2 regions of the Paeniglutamicibacter psychrophenolicus genome follow, and region 2 is predicted to be linked to the other one. Evidence: riboswitches for the same ligand, from Rfam matches in the RefSeq annotation. Region 2 holds a riboswitch; the other holds the start of a gene.
What was found. Region 2 has a riboswitch for S-adenosylmethionine ahead of JOF46_RS03100 (flavin reductase family protein). Riboswitches for the same ligand answer to the same signal wherever they lie in the genome.
Positions count from the first base shown of each region.

Region 1: another riboswitch for S-adenosylmethionine. It lies ahead of JOF46_RS20700 (hypothetical protein); the one in region 2 lies ahead of JOF46_RS03100 (flavin reductase family protein).

Region 1 is NZ_JAGIOE010000001.1:4,603,617-4,608,020, reverse strand. It holds gene JOF46_RS20715 (pyridoxamine 5'-phosphate oxidase family protein) at 1-333, opposite strand, end outside; gene JOF46_RS20710 (App1 family protein phosphatidate phosphatase) at 462-1,544, shown strand; gene JOF46_RS20705 (acyl-CoA thioesterase) at 1,574-2,005, shown strand; gene JOF46_RS20700 (hypothetical protein) at 2,002-2,436, opposite strand; SAM riboswitch class IV at 2,451-2,573, opposite strand; gene JOF46_RS20695 (histidine phosphatase family protein) at 2,620-3,231, shown strand; gene JOF46_RS20690 (siderophore-interacting protein) at 3,365-4,213, shown strand.
Region 2 is NZ_JAGIOE010000001.1:711,614-716,017, forward strand. It holds gene JOF46_RS03080 (single-stranded DNA-binding protein) at 1-547, shown strand, start outside; gene rpsR (30S ribosomal protein S18) at 611-850, shown strand; gene rplI (50S ribosomal protein L9) at 866-1,321, shown strand; gene JOF46_RS03095 (dihydrofolate reductase family protein) at 1,557-2,183, shown strand; SAM riboswitch class IV at 2,326-2,439, shown strand; gene JOF46_RS03100 (flavin reductase family protein) at 2,508-3,017, shown strand; gene JOF46_RS03105 (DUF1801 domain-containing protein) at 3,108-3,539, opposite strand; gene dnaB (replicative DNA helicase) at 4,055-4,404, shown strand, end outside.

The DNA.
Region 1 (4,404 bases), 3.9 Mb from region 2:
CGAGACCCCGGAGCTGCGTGCCTCCTCGATCTCCGCGGTGGTCTGCAGCTGGTGCGCGTGTCCGTGGACCACCACCGACCAGGCCTCGTCGGAGAGGATGCCGTCGGCCTCGAAGGCCACCGCATCGTGCACCGTCAGGGCCGCAAGCTTTTCGCCTGGAGCCGTGCGGATGTATATGGTCTTGCCCACCAGGCCGAAGTTCAGCGGGAAGATATCGACGGTGCCGCCCACCGCGGTGGCCAGGCGGCCGTGGGAGGTCCTCTCGAGCAAGCTCCAGGCCTGCTCTTCGGTCAGCACCAGCACGGGTTCATCTGCATCATGGTCAAACATCATGCCTTCATAATTCTACGAAACGTAGAAAAATACCAGAGTTGACAACGGCAAGTGAACTTTCCGGCAACGCGGCCCAATTCATCCTTTCGATCCACTCCCTGCCCCCGGCTCGTGAAAGACTGGGTTTCATGGTCAAGGAAACAGGAGCCGAACGCGCCCGGCACATTGCCGCACGCTTCGAGGACCGCGCCCTGGAACTGCGCGCAACACGGGCCCGCGAACGGGGCCTGGTGCCCACCGTCCTGCCCTACACCGGCTACGGGCTCTCGGACCCGGAAAACGGCTGGGTGCGCATCTTTGCGCGGCTGGTGCTGGCCAAGCCCGGCGCATTCGATGCGGGGCGCCACCGCGCCAAGGTCATCGCCGACGGGGTGCGTGGCTGGCGGAACTTCATCTCCCCGATCGTCCCGCACGGGCAGCTCGAGGTGCACATCAACGGCGAACGCTTTGCCGTGCAGGCCGACCGCGGGGGAGTGCTCGACGTCAGGGTCGCCGCCACGCTGGCACCGGGCTGGCACGAGATCACCTTGCACACCGATGGTTCCGCGGCCGTGGCCGCCCCGGTCATGATGGTCGACGCGGCCGCCGAATTCGGGATGCTCTCCGACGTGGACGACACCATCGTGGTCACCGCACTGCCGCGCCCGCTGCTGGCCGCCTGGAACTCCTTCGTCCTGTCCGAGCACGCCCGCCTCGCCACCCCGGGGATGCCGGTGATGATGGAGAAGCTGATGCGTGACAAGCCCGGCGCCCCCACCTTCTATCTGTCAACGGGAGCCTGGAACGTTGCCCAGACGCTCACCCGTTTCCTCTCGCGCAACCTCTACCCGCAGGGCCCGCTGCTGCTGACCGACTGGGGGCCCACCGACAGGGGCTGGTTCCGTTCGGGCATGCAGCACAAGGCCGACCAGCTGCGCCGCCTGGCCAATGAGTTCCCGAACCTGAAGTGGCTGTTGATCGGCGACGACGGCCAGCACGACCCCTACCTCTACGCCGAATTCGCCAGGCGCTACCCCGACCACGTCGCGGCGATCGTGATCCGCCAGCTGACCCCCTCGGAGGCCGTGCTGGCCGGCGGACGCAGCCAGGGGATCCTGAACTCCACTCCCGGGGTGCCGTGGGTGTACGAGTCCGACGGGGCACGCATCGCCGAAAAGCTTCAGGAGCTGGGCCTCATCAGCCCCGACGCCGAGCAGGGGCCGGGCAAGTGAACGAACCCAAGCTCCGCGTCGAGGTCCCCATGCGCTGGGGAGACATGGACGCGTACGGCCACATCAACAACGTGAACCTGGTCCGCATGATGGAAGAGGCGCGCATCGCCGGCTTCGGCGTGCCCGGCGGCACCGGCAAGCCCGGGATCGAGCCGCTGGTCGACCTGTTCTCCGCGGTCCCGGAAAACACCCAGATCCTGGTGGTCGAGCACCGGGTGCGCTACGTCAAGCCGCTGGATTACCGCAACGTCCCGGCGCACGTGGACCTGTGGATCAGCGCCATCAAGGCAGCAAGCTTCGACATCTGCTACGAATTCCACGATCCGGTCGACGGCGGGGTGTGCGTTCGTGCCGCCACGACCCTGGCTTTCTTTTCCGTCGAGACCCAGCGGCTGCTGCGGCTGTCGGCGGAAAACAAGGAAGCGATGGCCCGCTACGCGGCCGAGCCGATCTTCCGCTAGGAGCGCTGCAGCTCGGCCGTCAACGCGTCGAAGTCCCGGGCCAGGGCCTCGTCCCGCTCGAAGCTGCACGGCTCAAGCGGCTCGGTGCTGAAGGAAAAGTAACCCAGCCCGGCGCTGCGCCGCGGGTCCGCCGGAAGCGCGAGCGCGTTGTTGTGGAAATTCACCCGGCCCAGCGAGACGCCCTCGGGACGGGTCGGGGCGATGCGCAGCAGGTGCGCGATCACGGGAAGGTCATGGGCGAAGACCTGGTGGTGGGTCCCGCCGGCAAAGACGTGCAGCGTGAGCCCCTGGACGGGGGAGACCATGACCTCCACATCGGCCGGAGCCCACAGCGTGGGTCGGGCCATCAGGGACTTGACCGCCCGCGGATTGGTGCGGTGGCCGGGGTGGAAGGACGTACAGGATTCGGACGGGCATGACTGGTTGCGCAAGGGACGGCGCCTTTCGTGTGCTCTTGTCCCCGGGGCGGTTGCCGCCAAGGACCGCTTCGTCATCCGAACCACCCGTGAAGCATGGGGTTGGTGTACGCGCCTGGTCGGAGCCTAAAGCTGGCGCGCATCTCGTGAAGCTGGTTTCATCGTACCAAAACGGGGATGACGATTTAGGGTGATGGTATGAGACTGATCTTGATCCGCCACGGGCAGACCGCCTCGAACGTGGCGCAGGCACTGGACACCGCTGCCCCCGGGGCACCACTGGACGAGACCGGGATTGCGCAGGCCCAGGCGCTGGTGGAGCGGTTGGGCGCCGAGGGGCGGGACGTCGACGCGGTGTATTCCTCGACGTTGCTGCGGGCCAGGATGACGGCCGGTCCGCTGGCGCAAGCCCGCGGATTGGAAGTGGCCGAGCACGCCGGGCTTACCGAGATCTCCGCCGGGGAACTGGAAATGCGCACCGACCGCGACGCCCAACTGGCCTACCGCGACGTGTTCTTCCGCTGGCTCTCGGGCGACCTTTCGGCCAGGGTGCCCGGCGGCGAGGACGCCCGCACCGCACTGGATCGCTTCGACGCGGTCATCGAGGGGGCCAGAAATGCCGGGACCGGGAAGCTGGTGGTGGTCAGCCACGCGGCAATGCTGGTGACCTGGCTTGCCTCCCGGAGCGCCAACTTCGACTCTGCACTGCTTTCCCCCGTGCCGCTGGCCAACACCGGTGTGGTGACCCTGGAGGATGCGACGGGATCGAGCTGGAGGCTGCGCAGCTGGCAGGGCCAACACCTGGAGTAGCGGCAATTTTTCGTGGCCTTCGGTTGATTGCATGGGGCCTTGCGGCTCGGGTTCATGACGTTGGCATTGGCTAAGTGGGGGCTTGGTCGATTAGGCTAGGCTTATCTTCCCTAATCCACAAAGGCGGTAATTGGTGAGCATCCAGCGTTCGGCACGTCCGGTTCGGCCCCAGGTTGTCCTCGAGGTTTTGGCCACCGAGCAACTGTCCCGGCACATGATGCGCCTGACCTTCGGGGGTCCAGGATTCGTGAACTTCCAGGACAAGGCCGTCTCCGACCGCTACGTGAAGATCCTCTTCGCCAAGCCCGAGCTCGGCCTGGTGCCCCCGTACGACCTCGATGCCCTGCGTGAACAGCTGGCCCCTGAAGACTTCCCGGTCCGACGCACCTACACGCTGCGGCACGTGGACCTCGAAGCCCAAACCGTGCAGATCGACTTCGTGATCCACGGAGACCAGGGACTGGCCGGCCCGTGGGCGCAGAACGCCAAGATCGGCGACCAGATCTGCTTCGCCAGCCCCGGCGGCCTCTACACGCCGAACCCCGAATTCGACAGGCACCTGCTCATCGGCGACGAGACGGCGCTTCCGGCGATCTCCGCCGCCGTCGAAGACATGACCCCGGAGATGGTCGGGGACATCTACCTCGAGGTCGCAGGACCAGAGGACGAGGTCCAGCTGGATGTGCCGGCAGGGATCACCGTGCACTGGCTGCACCGCGGCGGCTACTTCACCCCGGAAAACACCAAGCTCGAGGAAGCCGTGCGCAACGCCGAGTGGCACGAAGGCACCCTCCAGGTCTTTGCCCACGGCGAGCGAGAGACCATGAAGTCGCTGCGTGCCTACCTCAACGGCGAACGCGGAGTGGATCGCCGGGCCATGTCGTTGTCCGCCTACTGGGCCTACGGCCGTGCCGAGGACGAATTCCAGGCCGAAAAGAAGTCGCCCATCGGACAGATCTTCCCCGAAGCGCTCAACGCCTGACATGGGCTTCGGGGCGGGTGGTCTCCCGCAGGTCTTCGCTGCGGCTCTGCCTCGACGAGTCATCGCCTGCTCGAAGCGGTAATGACTCGGGCGGGGTTCCTACGCCGAAGCAAGTTCAAGCTGAGGCCTCATGCCGTTGCGTTGCGCGAAGGCAGGTGCCCAAGAAGGCAAAGTTCGTTCACACGCTTGGC
Region 2 (4,404 bases):
CCCGGAACTGCGTTTCACCCCGTCAGGATCGGCCGTGGCGAACTTCACCATTGCATCGACCCCGCGAACCTTCGACCGCCAGACCAATGAATGGAAGGACGGCGACACGCTGTTCCTCCGTGCGTCGGTGTGGCGTGAGGCAGCCGAAAACGTCGCTGAGACGTTGACCAAGGGCATGCGCGTCATCGCCCAGGGCCGCCTCAAGTCGCGTTCCTACGAAACCAAGGAAGGCGAAAAGCGTAACGTCACCGAGCTTGAGGTCGATGAAATCGGCCCGTCGCTGCGTTACGCCTCCGCAAAGGTCACCCGTACCCAGCGCTCCGGCGGTGGCGGTGGCGGCTTTGGTGGTCAACAGCAGAACGCCGGCGCAAATGCCGGTGGATTCGGCGGCGGCAACCCAGGCGGCGGCGGTGGATTCGGTGGCGGCAACGCCGGCGGAAACACCGGTGGCGGCTGGAATGCACCCGCGGCCGATCCTTGGGGAGCTCCTGCCGGAGGAAACAACGGCGGATGGGGCAACCCGGGTTCCGACGAACCACCTTTCTAAACAAATTTATTCACCATCCCGCAGAAAATTCTGCGGGCTCCACCTGAATTAAGGAGCTCCACGATGGCTAAGGCTGAACTCCGTAAGCCCAAACCAAAGTCCAACCCCTTGAAGGCCGCTGACATCACTGTCATCGACTACAAGGACGTAGCATTGCTGCGCAAGTTCATTTCCGATCGCGGAAAGATCCGTGCCCGTCGCGTTACCGGTGTTTCCGTACAGGAACAGCGCAAGATCGCACAGGCCATCAAGAACGCGCGTGAAGTGGCATTGCTGCCTTACTCCGGCGCTGGCCGCGGCTAAGGAAGGTATACCAACATGGCAAAGCTCATTCTGACCCACGAAGTTACCGGCCTTGGTGCCGCAGGCGACATCGTTGAGGTGAAGACCGGTTACGCACGTAACTACCTTCTCCCGCGCGCCTTCGCCATCACCTGGAGCAAGGGCGGTGAGAAGCAGGTTGAGTCGATCAAGGCCGCCCGTGCTGCTCGCGCTGTTGCTTCCCTGGAAGAAGCACAGGCACTTGCCGCTTCGATCTCGGCCAAGCCGGTCAAGCTGACCGTCAAGGCCGGCGCTACCGGTCGCCTCTTCGGCACCGTGAAGACCGAGGACATTGCCAAGGCTGTTGCAGCCGCTGGCTTGGGCTCGATCGACAAGCGCAACATCGAAATCAACGATCACATCAAGTCGACGGGTAACTACTCGGCGACCGTGCGTCTGCACACCGATGTCTCCGCGACCGTTGCACTGCAGGTTGTTGCCGCCAAGAAGTAATTTCTTGCGCATTCGCCGTCTTGGCTGACGGCAAACCACTGTGGACCCCGCCAATGGCGGGGTCCACAGTGGTTTAACGCCCAAAACGTGCCTTCATCCCGCGGATCGGCCGGCCGGGGGCTGGCGCATGATGCCGGTGTCCAGTAGTTTTGCGGCAGGAAGCCGCTGCCGTTCGGTTATGGAGGCCGACCCGGGCCACGGACGCTGCAGGGCGCTGCAACAGGAAGGCGCGAGCATGAAGCTGACACTGACCGAATTCGTGAGCCTGGACGGGGTCTGCCAGGGCCCCGGGTCCGCGGAGGAAGACACCACCGATGGATTCACGCAGGGTGGCTGGTTCGTTCCGCACATGGATGCGGGGTTCATCGACCAGGCCGCGCAATGGCTGGCGCAAGCCGACGGGCTGCTGCTGGGCCGCCGCACCTACGAGGCCTTCGCGCGGGACTGGCCGCAGATCACCGACCCGGATGACCCCTTCACGGCCCTGATGAACTCGCTGCCGAAGTACGTTGCCTCGCAGACGCTGGCCGAGGGCTCCTGGAACCCGACCACGGTCCTCTCCGGCGACGTTGCCGCCCGGGTTGCGCAGCTCAAGGCCCGACCCGGCAGGGAACTGCAGATCCACGGCAGCGCCCGGCTTGCCGGGTCGATGCTCGCCGCGGGGTTGATCGACGAGCTCCGGCTCGTGGTGGCTCCCGTCGTCCTTGGACACGGGCGGCGGCTCTTTCCCGAAGGCGGCTCACCGGCGGGATTGCGGTTGACCGGCAGCAAGTCCACCGGCGGGGGACTGGCCATCCTGCTCTATGAAAACACCGGAACCCCGAGCTATGCGACCTACACGGGCGCCTCGGACGTGGGTTGAGCGCCCGGCGGCCATCATCATCGCTCCATGCTGGCCATATCGTGGCATTGGGTCGCAGGATCTTCGATTCTTACGCTTCGTGACCTAATGTGTCGAAACAATCTTTGACGGAGTCGCAATATTTCTCCTAACGTTAGTGGTGAATCAAGAGTGTCAACTTACAAGCCCTGGCTTGTTGACCGGCAACCCTCTCACGGTGGTGGGGTGCTCCAGGTGATGATTCGGCCTTCCGGAACCCCGGGGGCAAGTACCGCACACCTCGCTGTTCTGCGCGTGCATTTCACGCAGTGGCGAAGGTGGGCCGAAGCCGAAGGATTGAGCACCATGACACTCACCTCTGACCTCACACCCGATACCCTGCGCAACGTCTTTGCCCAGCACCCATCCGGCATCGCCGCACTCTGCTCCATCGTCGACGGACAGCCGCAGGGAATTGTGGCCTCGTCCTTCACAGTCGGTGTGTCCATGGATCCGCCGCTGGTGATGTTCGCGGTCCAGAACACTTCCAAGACCTGGCCGTTGGTACGCACCAGCGGGCGCATCGGTGTTTCGGTGCTCAGCGAAAAGAACGAGGGCGTGTGCCGACAGATCGCATCCAAGTCCGGGGACCGCTTTGCCGGGCTTCGCCTGGACTCGACCGACGAGGGCGCGCTGTTCCTGCATGACGCCACCTTGTGGCTCGACTGCTCGATCGAGCAGGAGATCCCGGCCGGGGACCACCACGTGGTGCTCCTGCGCGTGCACGGCCACCAGACGCACGACGAGACCAATCCTCCGCTCGTGTTCCACGGCTCCGCCTTCCGCCGCCTGGAGGCAGAGCAGCTGGTCTCCTGAGGTCCACTGGAACGCGAGGGCTCCCCGCCCGCCACCCCGAACACATGATTCGGCGCGGCAGGCGGGGAGCCTTCTTCGTTGATGCGGTGTTCAGCCCTGCGGCTGGACGTGGACCGCGTCCATCATGTGCCGGTACCCGTCACGGGCAAGCTGGGCCAGGATCTCGACATCGACGTCGGCGAGCTTGTTCACGTACAGGCAGCCCGCGCCGCGCTTGTGCTTGCCCAGTTTCGCCAGGAGTGCGGGGGCCGTCGGGGCAATGGTCAGCCCGTAGAGTGCCAGGTTCGCGGAGCGCGGTGAAAAGCCAATGGCGACAGCATCTCCCTCGCGGCCGGACTCGTACTTGTAGTGGTAGGTGCCGAAGCCGACGATCGTGGGCCCCCACATGGTGGCGGGCTGGCCGCTGGCCACTTCCATCATCTCCATCAGGAGCTCGGCGTCCGCGCGCCGCGTCGGGTGTGGCACCGCTGCAATGAACTCGTGTGGGTCAACGGGGGTCGGTGCGGTCTTGTTGGCGGTCATGCGGCCCAGTATCTCAGGGCTTGGTGATGTGCATCAATGCCCGCAATCCCCAGATCCTTGGCAAGCCTCGGCGTGTCTGTGGATAGCTTGTGGGTAACCGTGGAAACGGGGGTGGATTAACCGCGGAATCTCGGGGTTTTTGTATGTATAACCCACTTTTACGCCTGTGGAGGATGTGGATAACTAGTTTGTATCCACAGGGGGTGAATTACATAAGGCCTAGTCAAACGGATGTAATTGTCAAATACTTCCTGTAATCCACAACGTTCTCCCCAGACTGTGCACACAACACGCCGCGAGGTTCACAGGTTATCCACACGCCCTGTGGATAACCGTGTTGGGTTTGGCGGAAATCAGGTCTATGGTGACAGTGTTCCCCACCTATTTCCACAGGTTCGTGGTGCCTTACGGCACGTGTGAGCTTGGACCTAACGAATCGTCCGTGCTCCTTGAGACACTGGAAGGGTAATGAAGCGGAAAACTTGGGAACCCGCGCAGCTTGAAGGGAAAAGCCCGTGTCGCTAGCCAGCACCGAAACCAACTCCGATTCACAGGGATCGGACTATGGACGCACTCCACCACAGGACCTTGTAGCAGAGCAGAGCGTCTTGGGCGGCATGATGCTTTCCAAGGACGCCATCGCTGACTGCGTCGAGGTGCTGCGAGGCCTCGATTTCTATCGCCCGGCACACGAGGCAATTTACGAAGCCATCATCGACCTCTACGGCCGCGGCGAGCCCGCCGACGCCGTCACCGTCTCGGACCTGCTGACCAAGCGCGGCGAGATCACCCGCATTGGCGGCCCGGCTTACCTCCACACGCTCATCCAATCGGTGCCCACCGCCGCCAACGCCGGCTTCTATGC